2 regions of the Streptosporangium brasiliense genome follow, and region 2 is predicted to be linked to the other one. Evidence: riboswitches for the same ligand, from Rfam matches in the RefSeq annotation. Region 2 holds a riboswitch; the other holds the start of a gene.
The links. Region 2 has a riboswitch for cobalamin ahead of cobN (cobaltochelatase subunit CobN). Riboswitches for the same ligand answer to the same signal wherever they lie in the genome.

Region 1 (7,897 bases), 720 kb from region 2:
CCAGGCGCTGGTCGGCCACGTACTCCAGGTACTGCCGCATCTGGCCCACGCTCATCCCGGACAGGCCGTCGCCGCACAGGTCGGCCGCGAAGGCGAGCTCGGCCTCCACCGCCTCCTCGATCATCTGGGTGACCTGCGCGCCGAGCTTGTCGTCGAACAGCTCCGGCTCCTCGGCCCGCACGGTGTCCACCACGCTGAAGGCGAACTCCATGTGCATGGACTCGTCGCGGAAGACCCAGTTCGTCCCGGTGGCCAGGCCGCCCAGCAGGCCCCTGGAGCGGAACCAGTAGACATAGGCGAAGGCGCCGTAGAAGAACAGCCCCTCGATGCACGCGGCGAAGCAGATCAGGTTGAGCAGGAACGCCCGCCGGTCGTCCTGCGACTCCAGCCTGTCGAGCCCGCCGAGCGAGTCGATCCACCGGAAGCAGAACTCGGCCTTGTCCCGGATCGAGGGGATGTGCTCGACCGCGGCGAAGGCCTTGACCCGCTCGTCGTGGTCGGGCAGGTAGGTGTCCAGCAGGGTCAGGTAGAACTGGACGTGCACCGCCTCCTCGAAGAGCTGCCTGCTGAGATACAGGCGCGCCTCGGGCGCGTTGACGTGCTGGTAGAGGTTGAGCACCAGGTTGTTGGCCACGATCGAGTCGCCGGTCGCGAAGAACGCGACGAGGCGGTTGATCAGGTGGCGCTCCTCCGGCGTCATCTTCGCCAGGTCCGCCAGGTCGGAGTTGAGGTCCACCTCCTCGACGGTCCAGGTGTTGCGGATCGCGGCCCGGTAGCGCTCGTAGAACTCCGGGTAGCGCATGGGCCTCAGGGTGAGGTCCATGCCAGGGTCGAGCAGCATCAGGGAGTGCCTTTCGGGGAGGTGGCTACTGGCAGGCTTCGCAGTACTCGGGGTTCTCCAGCGAGCACGCGACGGCCTCCGCGTCGGGCGCGGCCTGGGCCACGGTGGTCTGCGCGATCCGGGTCGCCGGCCGGGAGCGCAGGTAGTAGGTGGTCTTGAGGCCGGACTTCCACGCGTAGGCGTACATCGAGGAGAGCTTGCCGATGGTCGGCGTGGCCATGAACAGGTTCAGCGACTGCGACTGGTCGATGTACGGCGTGCGCGCCGCGGCCAGGTCGATCAGCGCCTTCTGCGGCAGCTCCCAGGCGGTCCGGTAGAGCGCCTTGAGGTCGTCGGGCATGCCGGGGACGTCCTGGACGGAGCCGTCGGCCCGCTTGATCGCGTCCCGGATCTGCGGGGTCCACCGGCCCCGGGCCTGCAGGTCACGGACCAGATAGCGGTTGACCTGGAGGAACTCTCCCGACAGGGTCTCGCGCTTGAAGACGTTGGAGACCTGGGGCTCGATGCACTCGTAGCAGCCCGCGATGGAGGCGATGGTGGCCGTGGGCGCGATCGCGATCATCAACGAGTTGCGGAGGCCGGACTCGGCGATCCGCTCCCTGAGGCGCGTCCACTCCGGCGAGCCGCCGGCCCCGTAGTGGTCGGGGTGGAGCACGCCGCCGGCGGCCCTGGTCTCGTCGTAGGAGGGGTGGCGGCCCCGCTCGACGGCCAGGTCCGCGGAGGTGCCGTAGGCGGCCAGCGCGATCTCCTCGGAGATGCGGGTGGACAGCTCCAGCGCCTGCGGGGAGTCGAACGGCAGCCGCAGCGTGAAGAACACATCCGCCAGGCCCATCACGCCCAGGCCGATCGGCCGCCACTTCCGGTTGGCCGCCTCGGCCTCCGGGGTCGGGTAGAAGCCCAGGTCGATGGTCCGGTCCAGGAACCGCACGGCGGTGCGGACGGTCCGGCGCAGCCGCGGCCAGTCGACGTCCTGGCCGTCCAGGTGGGCGGCGAGATTGATCGAGCCCAGGTTGCAGACGGCCGTCTCGGCGTCGTTGGTGACCTCCAGGATCTCGGTGCAGAGGTTCGACAGGTGGATGACGTTCTCCGGGCGGGCCGTCTGGTTGGAGGTCCGGTTGGCGGCGTCCTTGAAGGTCATCCAGCCGTTGCCGGTCTGGGCCAGGGTGCGCATCATCCGGCCGTACAGGGACCGGGCCGGGATCTGCTTGACGGAGCGGCCCTCGGCCTCGGCGGCCCGGTAGGCCTCGTCGAAGGCGGCGCCGTACAGGTCGGTGAGGTGCGGGACCTCCTTGGGGTCGAACAGCGACCACATGCCGTCGGCCTCGACCCGGCGCATGAACTCGTCGGGGATCCAGTTGGCCAGGTTCAGGTTGTGCGTGCGGCGGGCCTCCTCGCCGGTGTTGTCGCGCAGTTCGAGGAACTCCTCGATGTCGGCGTGCCAGGTCTCCAGGTAGACGCAGGCCGCGCCCTTGCGGCGGCCGCCCTGGTTGACCGCGGCGACGCTGGAGTCCAGCGTGCGCAGCCACGGCACGATGCCGTTGGAGTGGCCGTTGGTGCCCCGGATCAGCGAGCCCCGCGAGCGGACCCGGGTCCAGGAGATGCCGATCCCGCCGGCGTACTTCGACAGCCGCGCGACCTGCCCGTAGCGCTCGTAGATCGCCTCCAGCTCGTCACGGGGCGAGTCGAGCAGGAAGCAGGACGACAGCTGGGGCCTGCGCGAGCCGGAGTTGAACAGGGTGGGCGAGCTCGGCAGGTAGGACAGGGTGGACATGAGCGCGTAGAGCTCGCCGGCCTCCTCCACCGTCTCCGACAGGCCGCAGGCCACCCGGAGGAAGAAGTGCTGCGGGCGCTCCAGGACCTTGCGGGTCTGCGGGTGGCGCAGCAGGTAGCGGTCGTAGACCGTGCGCAGCCCGAAGTATTCGAACCGGCCGTCGGCCGCCCCGTCCACCAGCGCGTCCAGCGCCGCGGCGTTGGCGGCCACGAAGGCGGCCAGCCCGTCCTGGATCAGCCCGGCCGCGTGGGTCGCGGCGACGGACTCGGAGAAGGTCCGGACGCCGTGCCCGGCGGCCTCCTCGGCGATCAGCTCCGCCAGCAGCCCAGCGGCGATCTTGGAGTTCTCCGGGTCGGCGATCACCCGGGCGGCGGCCTCCTCGATGGCCAGCCGGCGGTCGACCGGGCCGTTGCCGGTCTCCTTGGCGACGTCGACCAAGGTCTGTGTCACGTGCTACCCCTCGCGCGCTCGAATTCCCCGTACGGCTCTCGCCGGAAGGGCGCACGCGCAGAGAACGGCCCCGGGCACGCCGGACGCCTCATCACGCGGGCCCTCCCTCGAGGCCCTGAACGATCTCCGTGGTCGGGTCCGCCTCACCCGGCACGCTCCGGGCCGCTCCACGCGTCCCTCGGTGCCCGGCTCGGCTCCCTCTCCACACGTCGCCGGCAGGTCTTCGGACTCACGGGCGTCTGGCGCATGCCTACCGGCCGTCGCTTCCCAGGCAGGTGCGCCCAGTGCTCCATGACGGCTTTCGTTCCCGTTCACCGCTGCGGGGCAGTCCCGGAATCTCACCGGGTTCCCTCTTGCCTCACCCCCAGAGGGGCGAACCAGCAACGAGCAGGATCCTACATGTAGTGCTGCCGGACGCAACTACCCCAACAGCTTGTGCCGATGGTGCTCAGCAGTCCGAGCTCGTCGAGCACTTCCCGGGTCCGGCGCGTCTCCGTGACGAGCCACTGGCGGAAGTCGTCCCCGCTCAGATAGACCCGGTTCCAGCCGTTGGCCGCGCAGATCGCCCGCCAGCGGGACGAGGCGTCGACGCGGTCGCACAGGGCGACGGCCACGTCCCTGTCGTCGGAGCTCATGCCGCGGGGGCCGAGCACGCCGCACCAGTCGGTGTACTCCAGCCGGACGTCCAGCTCCATCAGCGTCGGGGCGTCGATCCCGTCGATCCGCTCGGCGGAGGAGACCACCAGCGGCCGCAGCCGGCCCTCGGCGATCTCGGGCACGAAGGAGCGGGCGGAGCCCAGCAGCGCGGCCACCCTGCCGTCGTGGAGGGCGTGCACGCCCTCGGCCCCGCTGGAGTAGCCGGCGTAGTCCAGCAGCCGGGTGTCCACCCCCAGGCATTTGCCGATCATGCCGTAGAGCACGTGGTCGGAGCCGCCCTCCATCCGGCCGCCCACCGTCAGCCCGGCCGGGTCGCGGCGGAGCACCGCGGCGAGGTTCTCGAAGGTGCGCAGGCGGGAGTTCTCCGGGACGACCAGGGCCGCCCAGTCGCCGACCAGGCGGGCCAGGGGGGTGGTGGACTCCACCACGGAGGCGGTGTTGGCGATCTCCGCGCCGGCCACCATCGGCATCCCGGTGAGCAGCAGCCTGCCCGCGTACGTGAACGGGTCGTGGGCGGCGGCGAACGCCCCCAGCGCGGCGGCGCCCAGGCTGCCCGGGTAGTTGCCCACCTCGACCTTCCGCGCCAGCCCGTCGCCGGTCAGCACCGCGGCCAGCGCGCGGGCGGCCCGGTCCCAGCCCTGCCCGCGGGCGGCGGGCGCGATGACGGTCAGCCGTCCCGCCAGCGGCACGCGGGGGTCCGCCGCCCCGCCGCAGCCACCGCAGCCGCCGGCGACCATGACCCCCAGGGCGAGCGCGAAGAACCGCCTACGGTACATAAGCGCCCCTTCCCCCAGACCCCCCAATACTTCAGGTTACAGACACGTCACTTTGTGTCACACATTGGGGGGTCTTACTGCCATCAGGCAGCTCAAGGGGGCTCTACTCCACCGTGACGCTCTTGGCCAGGTTGCGAGGCTTGTCCACATCCCGCTCCAGCGCCACGGCCGCGTGGTAGGCCAGGAGCTGGAGCGGGATCGACAGCAGGATCGGGTCCAGCTCCGTCTCGTTCCTGGGCACCACGACGCAGTCGTCGGCCAGCTTGGGGTCGGCCGTACGGTGACCGACCATGAGCACCCGACCGCCGCGCGCGCGGATCTCGCCGAGCGTGGTGAGGTTCTTGTCCAGCAGCTCGTCGTCGGGGACGATCGCCACGGTCGGCATCTCCGGGCCGATCAGGGCCAGCGGCCCGTGCTTGAGCTCGCTGGCCGGGTAGGCCTCGGCGTGCACGTAGGAGATCTCCTTGAGCTTCTGCGCGCCCTCGCGGGCCACCGGGTAGCCCCGGACCCGGCCGACGAACATCATGCTCGGCGAGTCGGCGTACTTGCGCGCCAGCTCCTTGATCTGCGGCTCCAGCGCGAGGATCTCCTTGATCTGGCCGGGCAGCCGGCGCAGGCCCTCGCAGATGCGGCGGCCGTCGGCCGGGGACAGGTCGCGCACCCGGCCCAGGTGGAGCGCCAGCAGCGCGAAGGCCACCGCGGTCGAGGTGAACGCCTTGGTGCTGGCCACCGAGACCTCGGGACCGGCGTGCAGGTAGACGCCGCCGTCGCACTCGCGGGCGATGGCGCTGCCGACGGTGTTGACGATGCCGAGCACCCGGCCGCCCTTGCGCTTGAGCTCCTGGACGGCGGCGAGGGTGTCGTAGGTCTCCCCCGACTGGCTGATCGCCACGTACAGGGTGTCGGGCTCCACGACCGGGCTGCGGTAGCGGAACTCGCTGGCCGGCTCGGCGTCGGCCGGGATCCGGGCCAGCTCCTCGATGAGCTGGGCGCCGATCTGGCCCGAGTAGTAGGCAGAGCCACAGCCGATGATCTTCACCCGGCGGAACGACCGGGTCTCGCGCGCGTCCATGTTGAGGCCGCCCAGGTGGGCGATGTGGAAGCGGTCGTCCAGCCGTCCGCGCAGCGTCCGGGCCACGGTGTCGGGCTGCTCGGAGATCTCCTTGAGCAGGTAGTGCTCGTAGCCGCCGGTGTCGTAGTGCCCGGCCTCCCAGTCGACGGTCAGCGGCTCCTTGGCCGTCTCGCGCGCGTCGCTGGCGAAGGTGTGGAAGCCGTCGGCCTTCAGCACCGCCAGCTCCCCGTCCTCCAGGTGGACCACCTGGCGGGTGTAGCGGACCAGCGCGGCCACGTCGGAGGCGGCGAACATCTCCTTCTCGCCGATGCCCAGCACGATCGGGCTGCCGTTGCGGGCCACCACCACCTCGCCGGGCCGCTGGGCGTCGATCACCGCGATGCCGTAGGTGCCGACGATCCGCTTGAGCGCCAGCCGGACCGCCTCCTCCAGCGAGTCGGTCTCCCCGACGGTCCGGGCGATCAGGTGCGCCAGCACCTCGGTGTCGGTCTCGGACAGGAAGACCACACCGTCGGCCTCCAGCTTGGCGCGCAGCTCGTCGGCGTTCTCGATGATGCCGTTGTGCACTACCGCGATGCGCTCGTCGGTGGACAGGTGGGGGTGGGCGTTGACGTCGCTGGGCGCGCCGTGGGTGGCCCAGCGGGTGTGCCCGATGCCCAGGGTGCCCTTGAACCGCGCCGGCACGGCCGCCGCCAGGTCGGCCACCCGGCCCTTGACCTTGCGCATCTTCAGGCCCTTGTTGGAGACCACCACGCCGGCCGAGTCGTAGCCCCGGTACTCAAGGCGCTGCAGGCCCTCCAGCAGGATCGGCGCCGCGTCCTTTGGTCCCACATAAGCCACGATTCCGCACATTTGACCGATCCTTACCCGTAGACGATCCGGCGCAACTGGCGCAGGGAGAGTTCAGGTGCCGCGACACGGCGGGAGGTGATCTCGGCGGCGATCCGGGGGAAGATCTCGTCGTTGACCAGCCCTTTGGCCTTGAGCTCGCCGTGGCGCCGCCGGACGAAGTCCTCGACGGGCTCGGAGAAGTAGGCCAGCACGTCCGCCACCACCCGCGCCGCCTCCCCGGGACCGAGCGCGCTCGTCCGGGTCAGGTGGGTAATCAGATCCTCATGCGGATGCCATGCCGTGGACACAGAGCAGGACCATACGCAGCATCGACGTCCTTCACCAAGTTTTCTGCCCGATTTCGGGCAAGGATCGTCCCGGACGATCTAAAGCCACCCCGATCACGAGACAGTCGGTAACCTCGAATAACTCTTCGTAGTCATGCGGTCGGGAGGAATCACTATGCGCCGTCTGCCGGGGATCACCGTCGTCGCCACCCTCACCGCGCTGGCCCCAGCCGCCGTGACGCCGCCGCCCGCCGTACCGGCTCCGCCCGCCGTACAGACCCCGCCCCTCGTGCCGGTTCCGCCCGCCGTACCGGCTCCAGCCGCCGTGACGCCGGCGCCCGCCGCCGGGGGGCCGGTCCCGGCCGGGCGGGCGTCGGAGGGCAGGCAGGCGGCCTTCGCCCGGGCGGCCCGGACCTACGGGGTGCCGGAGAGCGTGCTGCTCGCGGTCTCCTACCTGGAGTCCCGCTGGGACGCCAACGACGGGCTGCCCAGTGTCTCGGCCGGCTACGGTCCCATGCACCTGGTCGACGTCCGGGCCGATCCGGGACGCCGCGGCCACCGCGGGCAGGACCCGCGCGGCGACGGGGGCCGCCCCCACCCGCCCGTGACCCTCCCGGCCACCGCCGCGGTCCCGCCCCCGGACACCCTGCGCCGGGCGGCGGAGCTGACCGGGATCGCCCCCGCCCGGCTGCGCCGGGATCCGACGGCCAACATCCAGGGCGGCGCTGCCCTGCTGGCCGACCTCCAGCGGCGGGCCGGCGGACCGGCGGGCACCGACCCGGCGGACTGGTACGGCGCGGTGGCCCGCTACCCGGGGACCGCGGACGCCGGGGCGGGGCGCTTCTTCGCCGACGAGGTCTACGCGACGATCCGCGCCGGCGCGGCCCGCGTGACCGACGACGGCGAGCGGATGGTCCTGCCCGCCGTCCCGGGCCTGTCCCCGTGGCCGCCATCCGGCCCGGCCGGGCTGCGCCGCGCGCCGGCGCCCGCGCCCGACTGCCCGCCCACCGTCTCCTGCGAATGGATGCCGGCCGCCTACCAGCGGCTCAGGAAAGGCGGCTACGGCAACCACGACCGCTACGACGGCCCCCGCCGGATCGACTACATCGTCATCCACGACGGGGAGACCAGCTACGACGCCATAACCCGGCTGACCAAGGACCCCACCTACCTGAGCTGGCACTTCACCCTGCGCTCCAGCGACGGCCACAT
Region 2 (7,897 bases):
AGAAGTCGTCGATGGCGCCCTGGTAGCCGCCGGGATGGTCGGTGGTCTCCGTGGTGAGCGGGTAGATCAGCGCTTCCTCGATCTGGCCCGCGCGCAGGTACGGCGCGGCCACCGAGCGGGCGATGCTCCGGCCGTGGCGGGCGCTGTGGAAGGCGATCACGTCGGCCTCGCCGAGGAGGCGGGCGGCCTTGACGGTCACCAGCTCCGGATCCCCGGGTCCGAGTCCCACACCCCAGAGCCGTCCGGTCACCATGTCGTTCATTCGTCCTCACTCGCGATCGCGTTGACCGCGGCCGCGGTCATCGCACTCCCACCCCGGCGGCCGTGCACGACCAGGTGTTCCAGACCCGCCGGGTGCTCGGCGAGGGCCTGCTTGGACTCGGCGGCGCCGATGAAGCCGACCGGGATCCCGAGCACGGCGGCCGGCCGGCCGGCGCCCTCCTCGACCATCTCCAGCAGCCGGAACAGCGCGGTCGGCGCGTTCCCGATCGCGACCACGGAGCCCTCCAGCCGGTCGCGCCACAGCTCCAGCGCGGCGGCGCTGCGGGTGGTGCCCAGCCGTGCGGCGAGCTCCGGCACGCCCGGCTCGCCCAGCGTGCAGATCACCTCGTTGCCGGCGGGCAGGCGGCGGCGGGTCACCCCGGAGGCGACCATCATCGCGTCGCACAGCACCGGCGCGCCCGCCCGCAGGGCCGCGCGCGCCGACGCCACGACGCCGGGCGACCAGCCGAGGTCGGCGACCAGGTCGACCATCCCGCAGGCGTGGATCATCCGGACCGCCACCTGGGCGACGTCCGGGGGCAGGCCGCTCAGATCCGTCTCGGCGCGGATGGTGGCGAAGGAGCGGCGGTAGATCTCCGCGCCGTCGCGGACGTAGTCGGTCACGATCCCCCTCTGGCGGCCGTCACCGCGGCCGTGGTCTCTTCGATGTCCGTACAGTTCAGGCTCCGGCCGTTGAGGTTCACGCGGTAGCCGTCGCCGGTGGCGACCACGTCCGCGACCCGCCCCCGGGGGCGACCGCAGCGCCTGTCGCAGCCCGCCCAGTGCACGGGGAGCGTACCGGTGCGCGGCCGGTCCGCCGCACGGGGGGCGACCGTCCCCGGCGTCCCGGCGGCCCCGTCCCCGGCGGGCACGGTGGCGCGGGCCGCGTCGGCCTGCACGTCGGCCAGGGATTTGGCGCAGCCGGGGCGGCCGGTGCAGGCCGTCACGCCGATCCACGGGGAGTCGGGGTCGGTGACCAGGCCGGCCTCCGTCAGCCGGGCGACTGCCCGGGGGAGGTCCACGCGGGCCAGACCGGGCAGGACCACGCCCCGCCACGGCGTCAGCCGTACCCCGTCGGCGGAGGCCAGGCCGGCCAGGAGCTCCGCCTGGGCAGGGGTCAGCCGGCCCAGCGGCACCGCGACGCCCAGGGCCACCCGCCCGCCGGGCTGCCGGACGGCTCCCACCGGTCCCCCCGCCACGGCCGGCGGCGGGGTCCGGACGCGTTCCGCGGGCGGGCGGAGCCGTACCGGGCCGGCCCCTCCGGTCTCCAGGGTGGCGCGGACCCGGGCCGCGACCGGCTCCGCGCCGCCGGGCAGCTCACCGATCCGCCAGGCATGCACGCCCCGGGCGGCGAGCTCGGCCAGGAACGCCTCGGCCGCGGCGAGCAGGGCGGTGACCGCCGAGGTCACCGGCACGCGCAGGCCGCTGTCGGCGCCCGCGAGGACGAGGGCGGCCTCCTCCGGGCCGGTCGGCAGCATCCCGGCGTCGGGGCCGAGCCAGGCCACGTCCCCCCGGCCGTCGTCGAGGGCGAACAGGAACCGCCCCGGCAGGCCGGCCAGGCCCGGCCGGGCGCACAGCCGCCGGTCCAGCTCGGAGACCAGCGGACCGACGTCGAGGATCCCCTCCGCGTCGCAGCCGGTCAGCGGGGAGGCCAGGACGTTGCGGATCCGTTCGTGGGTGGACGAGGGCAGCAGCCCGGCCTCCGCCATGCGCGCCGCGAATCCGTCCCCCTCGCCGAGCCCGCGCACCTGGACGTTCGCACGGGAGGTCAGCTCGATGACGCCGGTCCCGTGGACGGCCGCCGCGTCGGCGAGTCCGCGCAGCTGGGAGGCCGTCAGCCGGCCGCCGGGGACGCGGATCCGCGCCAGGCCGCCGTCGGCCGCGGCATGCACCTGGAGCGCCCCGGGACATGCGTCGAGTCGCGATCGTCCGGAAAAGTCGCCAATGACCACGGAGAGGATGTTAAGCCAGTTTCTTGCAATGAGCGGGGCTGCCGTAGTCTGATCGTTGGCGACGGCAAGGGAGGAAGCCGGTGTGAAACCGGCGCGGTCCCGCCACTGTGACCGGGGAGCGAACCCCACTCAGGCCACTGTCCGGAGACGGACGGGAAGGCCGGGGGGAGCATCGATCCGGGAGCCAGGAGACTCCAGCCGTCGTAGCCGACGACGACCCGGGGCGAGGACCCCGAGGGAGGAAGCCCTGTGCGCTTTTCGCCGTTCCCGGGCCACCCCGTGGCCCCGCCGAGCCGTACCACGCCGCCTCCGCGGGGGTGCGGCGCGTGATCCTCCTGCTCTCGACCTCCGACACCGACCTGCTCAGCGCCCGCGCGAGCGGCGCCGGCTACCGGCTGGGCAACCCCGCCCGGCTCGCCGCGGCTGACCTGCCGCCCCTTCTCGACGGCGCCGACCTGGTGGTGGTCCGGCTGCTCGGCGGCCGCCGCGCCTGGGAGGAGGGCCTGGACGCCCTGCTCGCCGGGCCCCGGCCCGTCGTCGTGCTCGGCGGTGAGCAGGCGCCCGACGCCGAGCTGATGGAGCTGTCCACCGTTCCCGGCGGGGTCTGCGCCGAGGCGCACGCCTACCTCGCCCACGGCGGCCCGGCCAATCTCACCGAGCTCCACCGGTTCCTGTCCGACACCCTGCTGCTGACCGGGCACGGGTTCGCCGCGCCCGCCCCCACCCCCGGCTGGGGGGTGCTGGAGCGCGTGGCCCGCCGTGAGGACGGGCCGGTCATCGGCGTGCTCTACTACCGGGCCCACCACGTCGCCGGGAACACCGCGTTCGTGGAGACCCTCTGCTCGGCGGTGGAGGACGCGGGAGGCCGGGCACTGCCCGTCTACTGCGCCTCGCTGCGCAGCGCGGAGCCCGGCCTGCTGGAGGTCCTCGGCACGGTGGACGCCCTGGTGGTGACCGTGCTCGCGGCCGGCGGCACCCGCCCGGCCACCGCGTCGGCCGGCGGCGACGACGAGGCCTGGGACGTCGGCGCGCTCGCCGGGCTGGACGTGCCGATCCTGCAGGGCCTGTGCCTGACGAGCAGCCGGTCCACCTGGGAGGACAGCGACGACGGCCTGTCCCCGCTCGACGCGGCGACCCAGGTCGCGATCCCCGAGTTCGACGGCCGGATCATCACGGTGCCCTTCTCCTTCAAGGAGATCGACGACGACGGGCTGACCGTCTACGTCGCCGACCCGGAGCGGGCCTCCCGGGTGGCCGGCATCGCGGTACGGCACGCCGCGCTCCGGCACATCCCGGCCGGTGAGCGGCGGATCGTGCTGATGCTGTCGGCCTATCCCACCAAGCACTCCCGGATCGGCAACGCCGTCGGCCTGGACACCCCGGCGAGCCTGGTGCGGCTGCTGGCGGTGATGCGTGAGCGGGGCTACGACATCGGCGCCGAGGGCGAACTGCCGGGCGTGACCGAGCAGGACGGCGACGCGCTGATCCACGCGCTGATCGCGGCCGGCGGGCAGGACCCCGACTGGCTCACCGAGGAGCGGCTCGCCGGCAACCCGGTGCGCATCGCGGCGGGCCGGTACGCCGAGTGGTACGGCACGCTCCCGGCGGACCTGCGCGCCGGGATGGAGGAGCACTGGGGGCCCGCGCCGGGCGAGCTGTTCGTGGACAGCTCGCACGACCCGGACGGCGAGATCGTGCTGGCCGCGCTGCGCGCCGGGAACGTCGTGGTCATGGTGCAGCCGCCGCGCGGCTTCGGCGAGAACCCCATCGCGATCTACCATGACCCCGACCTGCCGCCCAGCCACCACTACCTGGCGGCCTACCGGTGGCTGGCCGACGGCTTCGGCGCGCACGCCGTGGTGCACGTGGGCAAGCACGGCAACCTGGAGTGGCTGCCCGGCAAGTCGGCCGGGCTGTCGGCCTCCTGCGGCCCCGACGCCGCGCTCGGCGACCTGCCGCTGATCTATCCCTTCCTGGTCAACGACCCCGGCGAGGGCACCCAGGCCAAGCGCCGCGCTCACGCCACCCTGGTCGACCACCTCGTCCCGCCGATGGCCCGCGCCGACACCTACGGTGACATGGCCCGGCTGGAGCAGCTTCTCGACGAGCACGCCTCCATCGCCGCGATGGACCCGGCGAAGCTCCCCGCGATCCGCGCCCAGATCTGGACCCTGATCCAGGCCGCCCGGCTCGACCACGACCTGGGCATCGAGGACCGCCCGCACGACGCCGAGTTCGACGACTTCCTGCTGCACGTCGACGGCTGGCTGTGCGAGGTCAAGGACGTCCAGATCCGTGACGGCCTCCACGTGCTGGGCGCCGCCCCGGAGGGCGGGACCCGCGTCGACCTGGTGCTCGCGATGCTCCGGGCCCGCCAGATGTGGGCGGGCGCGGAGGCCCTCCCCGGGCTCCGCGAGGCGCTGGGCCTGACCGAGGAGGGCACGGCCGGCCGGATCGGCACGGACGGAGCCGAGACCCTCGCCCGGGCGCTGGTCGAGGCCATGGAGGAGCGGGACTGGGACCCGGCCGCCGCCGGCGAGGCGACCGCCGCCGTCCTGGGCGCGGCCCCTTCCCCGGCTCAGGCCACCACGGCCGACTCCGGGCTGGTGGAGCGGATCCTGCGGTTCGCGGCCGCCGAGGTCGTGCCCCGGCTGGCGCGGACCACCGACGAGATCGACGCGATCCTGCACGCCCTCGACGGCGGCTACGTCCCGGCCGGGCCGAGCGGGTCGCCGCTGCGCGGGCTGATCAACGTGCTCCCCACCGGCCGGAACTTCTACTCGGTCGACCCCAAGGCGGTGCCGAGCAGGCTCGCCTGGGAGACCGGGCAGGCGATGGCCGACTCCCTCCTGGAGCGCTACCGGGCCGACACCGGCGACTGGCCGCGCTCGGTCGGGCTGTCGGTGTGGGGGACCAGCGCCATGCGCACCGCCGGGGACGACGTGGCCGAGGTGCTGGCCCTGCTCGGCGTGCGGCCCGTGTGGGACGAGGCGTCCCGGCGGGTCACCGGGCTGGAGGCGATCCCCGCGGCGGAGCTCGGCCGTCCGCGGGTGGACGTCACGGTCCGGATCAGCGGCTTCTTCCGGGACGCGTTCCCGCACGTGGTGGCCCTGCTGGACGACGCGGTACGGCTGGCCGCCGGGCTGGAGGAGCCCGCGGAGCTCAACTACGTCCGGGCGCACGTGCTGGCCGACCGGGAGGTCCACGGCGACGAGCGCAGGGCCACCATGCGGATCTTCGGGTCCCGGCCCGGGGCCTACGGCGCTGGGCTGCTGCCGCTCATCGACAGCCGCAACTGGCGCGACGACGCCGACCTCGCCGAGGTCTACGCGGTGTGGGGCGGCTTCGCCTACGGCCGGGGTGTCGACGGGGTGCCCGCCAGGCAGGACATGGAGGCGGCCTACCGGCGGATCGCGGTGGCGGCCAAGAACGTCGACACCCGCGAGCACGACATCGCCGACTCCGACGACTACTTCCAGTATCACGGCGGCATGATCGCCACCGTCCGCGCCCTGACCGGGAAGGCGCCGGCCGCCTACATCGGCGACAGCACCCGCCCGGACGCGGTCCGCACCCGGAGCCTGTCGGAGGAGACCTCCAGGATCTTCCGCGCCCGGGTCGTCAACCCCCGCTGGCTGGCCGCCATGCGCAGGCACGGCTACAAGGGAGCCTTCGAACTCGCCGCCACCGTCGACTACCTGTTCGGCTACGACGCCACCACCGGCGTGGTCGCCGACTGGATGTACGACAGACTGGCCGCGACCTACGTGCTGGACCAGGAGAACCAGGACTTCCTGGCCACGTCCAACCCGTGGGCGCTGCACGGCATCGCCGAGCGCCTGCTGGAGGCGGCGGAGCGGGGCATGTGGGAGCATCCCGACCCCGACGTCCTGCGCGGCCTCCAGGAGGTCTACCTCAAGTCCGAGGGAGATCTGGAGGACGGCGCCTGATCCCGCGGGGGCGGCTCTCCGGCCGCTCCCGCCCGCCGGTGACGCCCGCCGGTGACGTGTCAGGGCCGCCCGCGAGGAGTGGTCCGCGCGTCGGGAGGCCGGCGGCCGCGCCCTCCGTGGTCCTCAGATGGCGAGGACGGTCAGCGCTGCTTCCACGGCGGCGGCCTTGACCTCGTCGAACGGAAGGTCGGCGTGTTCCACCACGCAGTCCGACATGCCGCCGAGCGCCACGGTCGTGTGGATCCGCGCGGCGTTGGAGGGAGTGGGGCCGAGCAGGAGCGTGGTCAACCGCTTGCGCCACGCCCACATCCGGTCCATCAGGTCGAGCTCGACCAGCGTGGCGGGCGCGTGCAGGACCATCATGATCACTTCCCGGTGCCGCCAGACGAGGTCGAAGTAGTCTTCGAGCAGCCGCCGCCCGTCTCCGGGCTCGCGCTCGGCCACGAATCTCTCCAGATCGTCGATGAGCGGCTGGATGATGCTTCTGACCAGGTCTTCCCTCGACTCGAAGTGGTAGTAGAGGGCCGGTTTGGTGATGCCGAGCCGGTCGGAGATCTGCTTCAGGCTGGTGTTCTGCACGCCCTGCTCCAGGAAGAGCTCGCGGGCCACCGCCTGGATGCGCGTCTTGGTGTCCGAAGGCCTCGTCATGGAACCAAGCGTAGCGCTTACCTATCGTTAAGTAAGCCCTTGCGTCCAATTGTGATCCGTGCTTACCTATCGTTAAGTAAGTAGCTTACCTTCCGTTAAGTAAAAGAGAGTGGCGCATGCGCATCCTCATCTCCGGCGCCAGTGTCGCCGGTCCCGTCCTGGCCTACTGGCTCAACAGCTACGGCTCCGCCGTCACCGTGGTGGAGCGGGCCCCCGCGCTGCGCAAGGCGGGCGGACACGCGGTCGACCTGTTCCGCCCGGCGATGGACATCATCGACAAGATGGGCCTGATCGAGCCGGTCCAGGCCAGGAAGACCGGCACCGAGTGGCTCTCGTTCCGCACGGAGAACGGCGATCGCCCGCACGGACTGGAAGTCGGCAAGCTGATGAGCGTCGTGTCCGACCGGCACGTCGAGATCATGCGGGACGACCTGGGGGAGATCCTCTACGAGGCCACCCGGCACGACGTGGAATACCTCTTCGGCGACTCCATCGCCGCCATGGCCGAGACCGCCGACGGCGTCGACGTCACCTTCGAGCGAGGTCCCGCCCGCAGGTTCGACCTGGTGATCGGGGCCGACGGACTGCATTCCAACGTCCGGCGCCTGGTCTTCGGAGAGGAGTCGCGCTTCTCCACCTGGATCGGGGCCTACCTGGCGGTCATGTCGATCCCCAACTACCTGGGGCTGCGCGACCGCATGGACGGGATCACGGGTGTGAACAGGATGGTGGGCGTGTACGGCGGAGCGCACATGGACGACGCCCGTGCGGTCTTCATGTTCCGCCCCGCCGCCGAGCTCGACTACCACTACCGGGACGTCGACCGGCAGAAGGAGCTGCTGCGCCGGCAGTTCGCCGGGATGGGCTGGGAGGTGCCCCGCCTGCTGGGCGAGGAGCTGGAGCGCGCCTCGACGTTCTACTTCGACTCGGTCACCCAGCTGCGCATGGACACCTGGTCCCGGGGACGGGTGAGCCTGGTCGGCGACGCCGGCTACTGCCCGGGCCCCGCGGTCGGCGGCAGCACCAGCCTGGCCGTCGTGGGCGCCTACGTCCTGGCCGGCGAGCTGGCCGAGGCCCGCGGCGACC

Region 1: another riboswitch for cobalamin. It lies ahead of J2S55_RS31725 (ribonucleoside-diphosphate reductase subunit alpha); the one in region 2 lies ahead of cobN (cobaltochelatase subunit CobN).

Annotation. Positions count from the first base shown of each region.
Region 1 is NZ_JAUSRB010000002.1:5,062,468-5,070,364, reverse strand. It holds gene J2S55_RS31730 (ribonucleotide-diphosphate reductase subunit beta) at 1-841, opposite strand, end outside; gene J2S55_RS31725 (ribonucleoside-diphosphate reductase subunit alpha) at 867-3,062, opposite strand; cobalamin riboswitch at 3,260-3,459, opposite strand; gene J2S55_RS31720 (Bug family tripartite tricarboxylate transporter substrate binding protein) at 3,458-4,495, opposite strand; gene glmS (glutamine--fructose-6-phosphate transaminase (isomerizing)) at 4,599-6,419, opposite strand; gene J2S55_RS31710 (hypothetical protein) at 6,431-6,706, opposite strand; gene J2S55_RS31705 (N-acetylmuramoyl-L-alanine amidase) at 6,861-7,897, shown strand, end outside.
Region 2 is NZ_JAUSRB010000002.1:5,785,408-5,793,304, forward strand. It holds gene J2S55_RS34965 (precorrin-2 C(20)-methyltransferase) at 1-262, opposite strand, end outside; gene J2S55_RS34970 (precorrin-8X methylmutase) at 259-885, opposite strand; gene cobG (precorrin-3B synthase) at 882-2,213, opposite strand; cobalamin riboswitch at 2,237-2,425, shown strand; gene cobN (cobaltochelatase subunit CobN) at 2,540-6,163, shown strand; gene J2S55_RS34985 (TetR/AcrR family transcriptional regulator) at 6,287-6,811, opposite strand; gene J2S55_RS34990 (FAD-dependent monooxygenase) at 6,928-7,897, shown strand, end outside.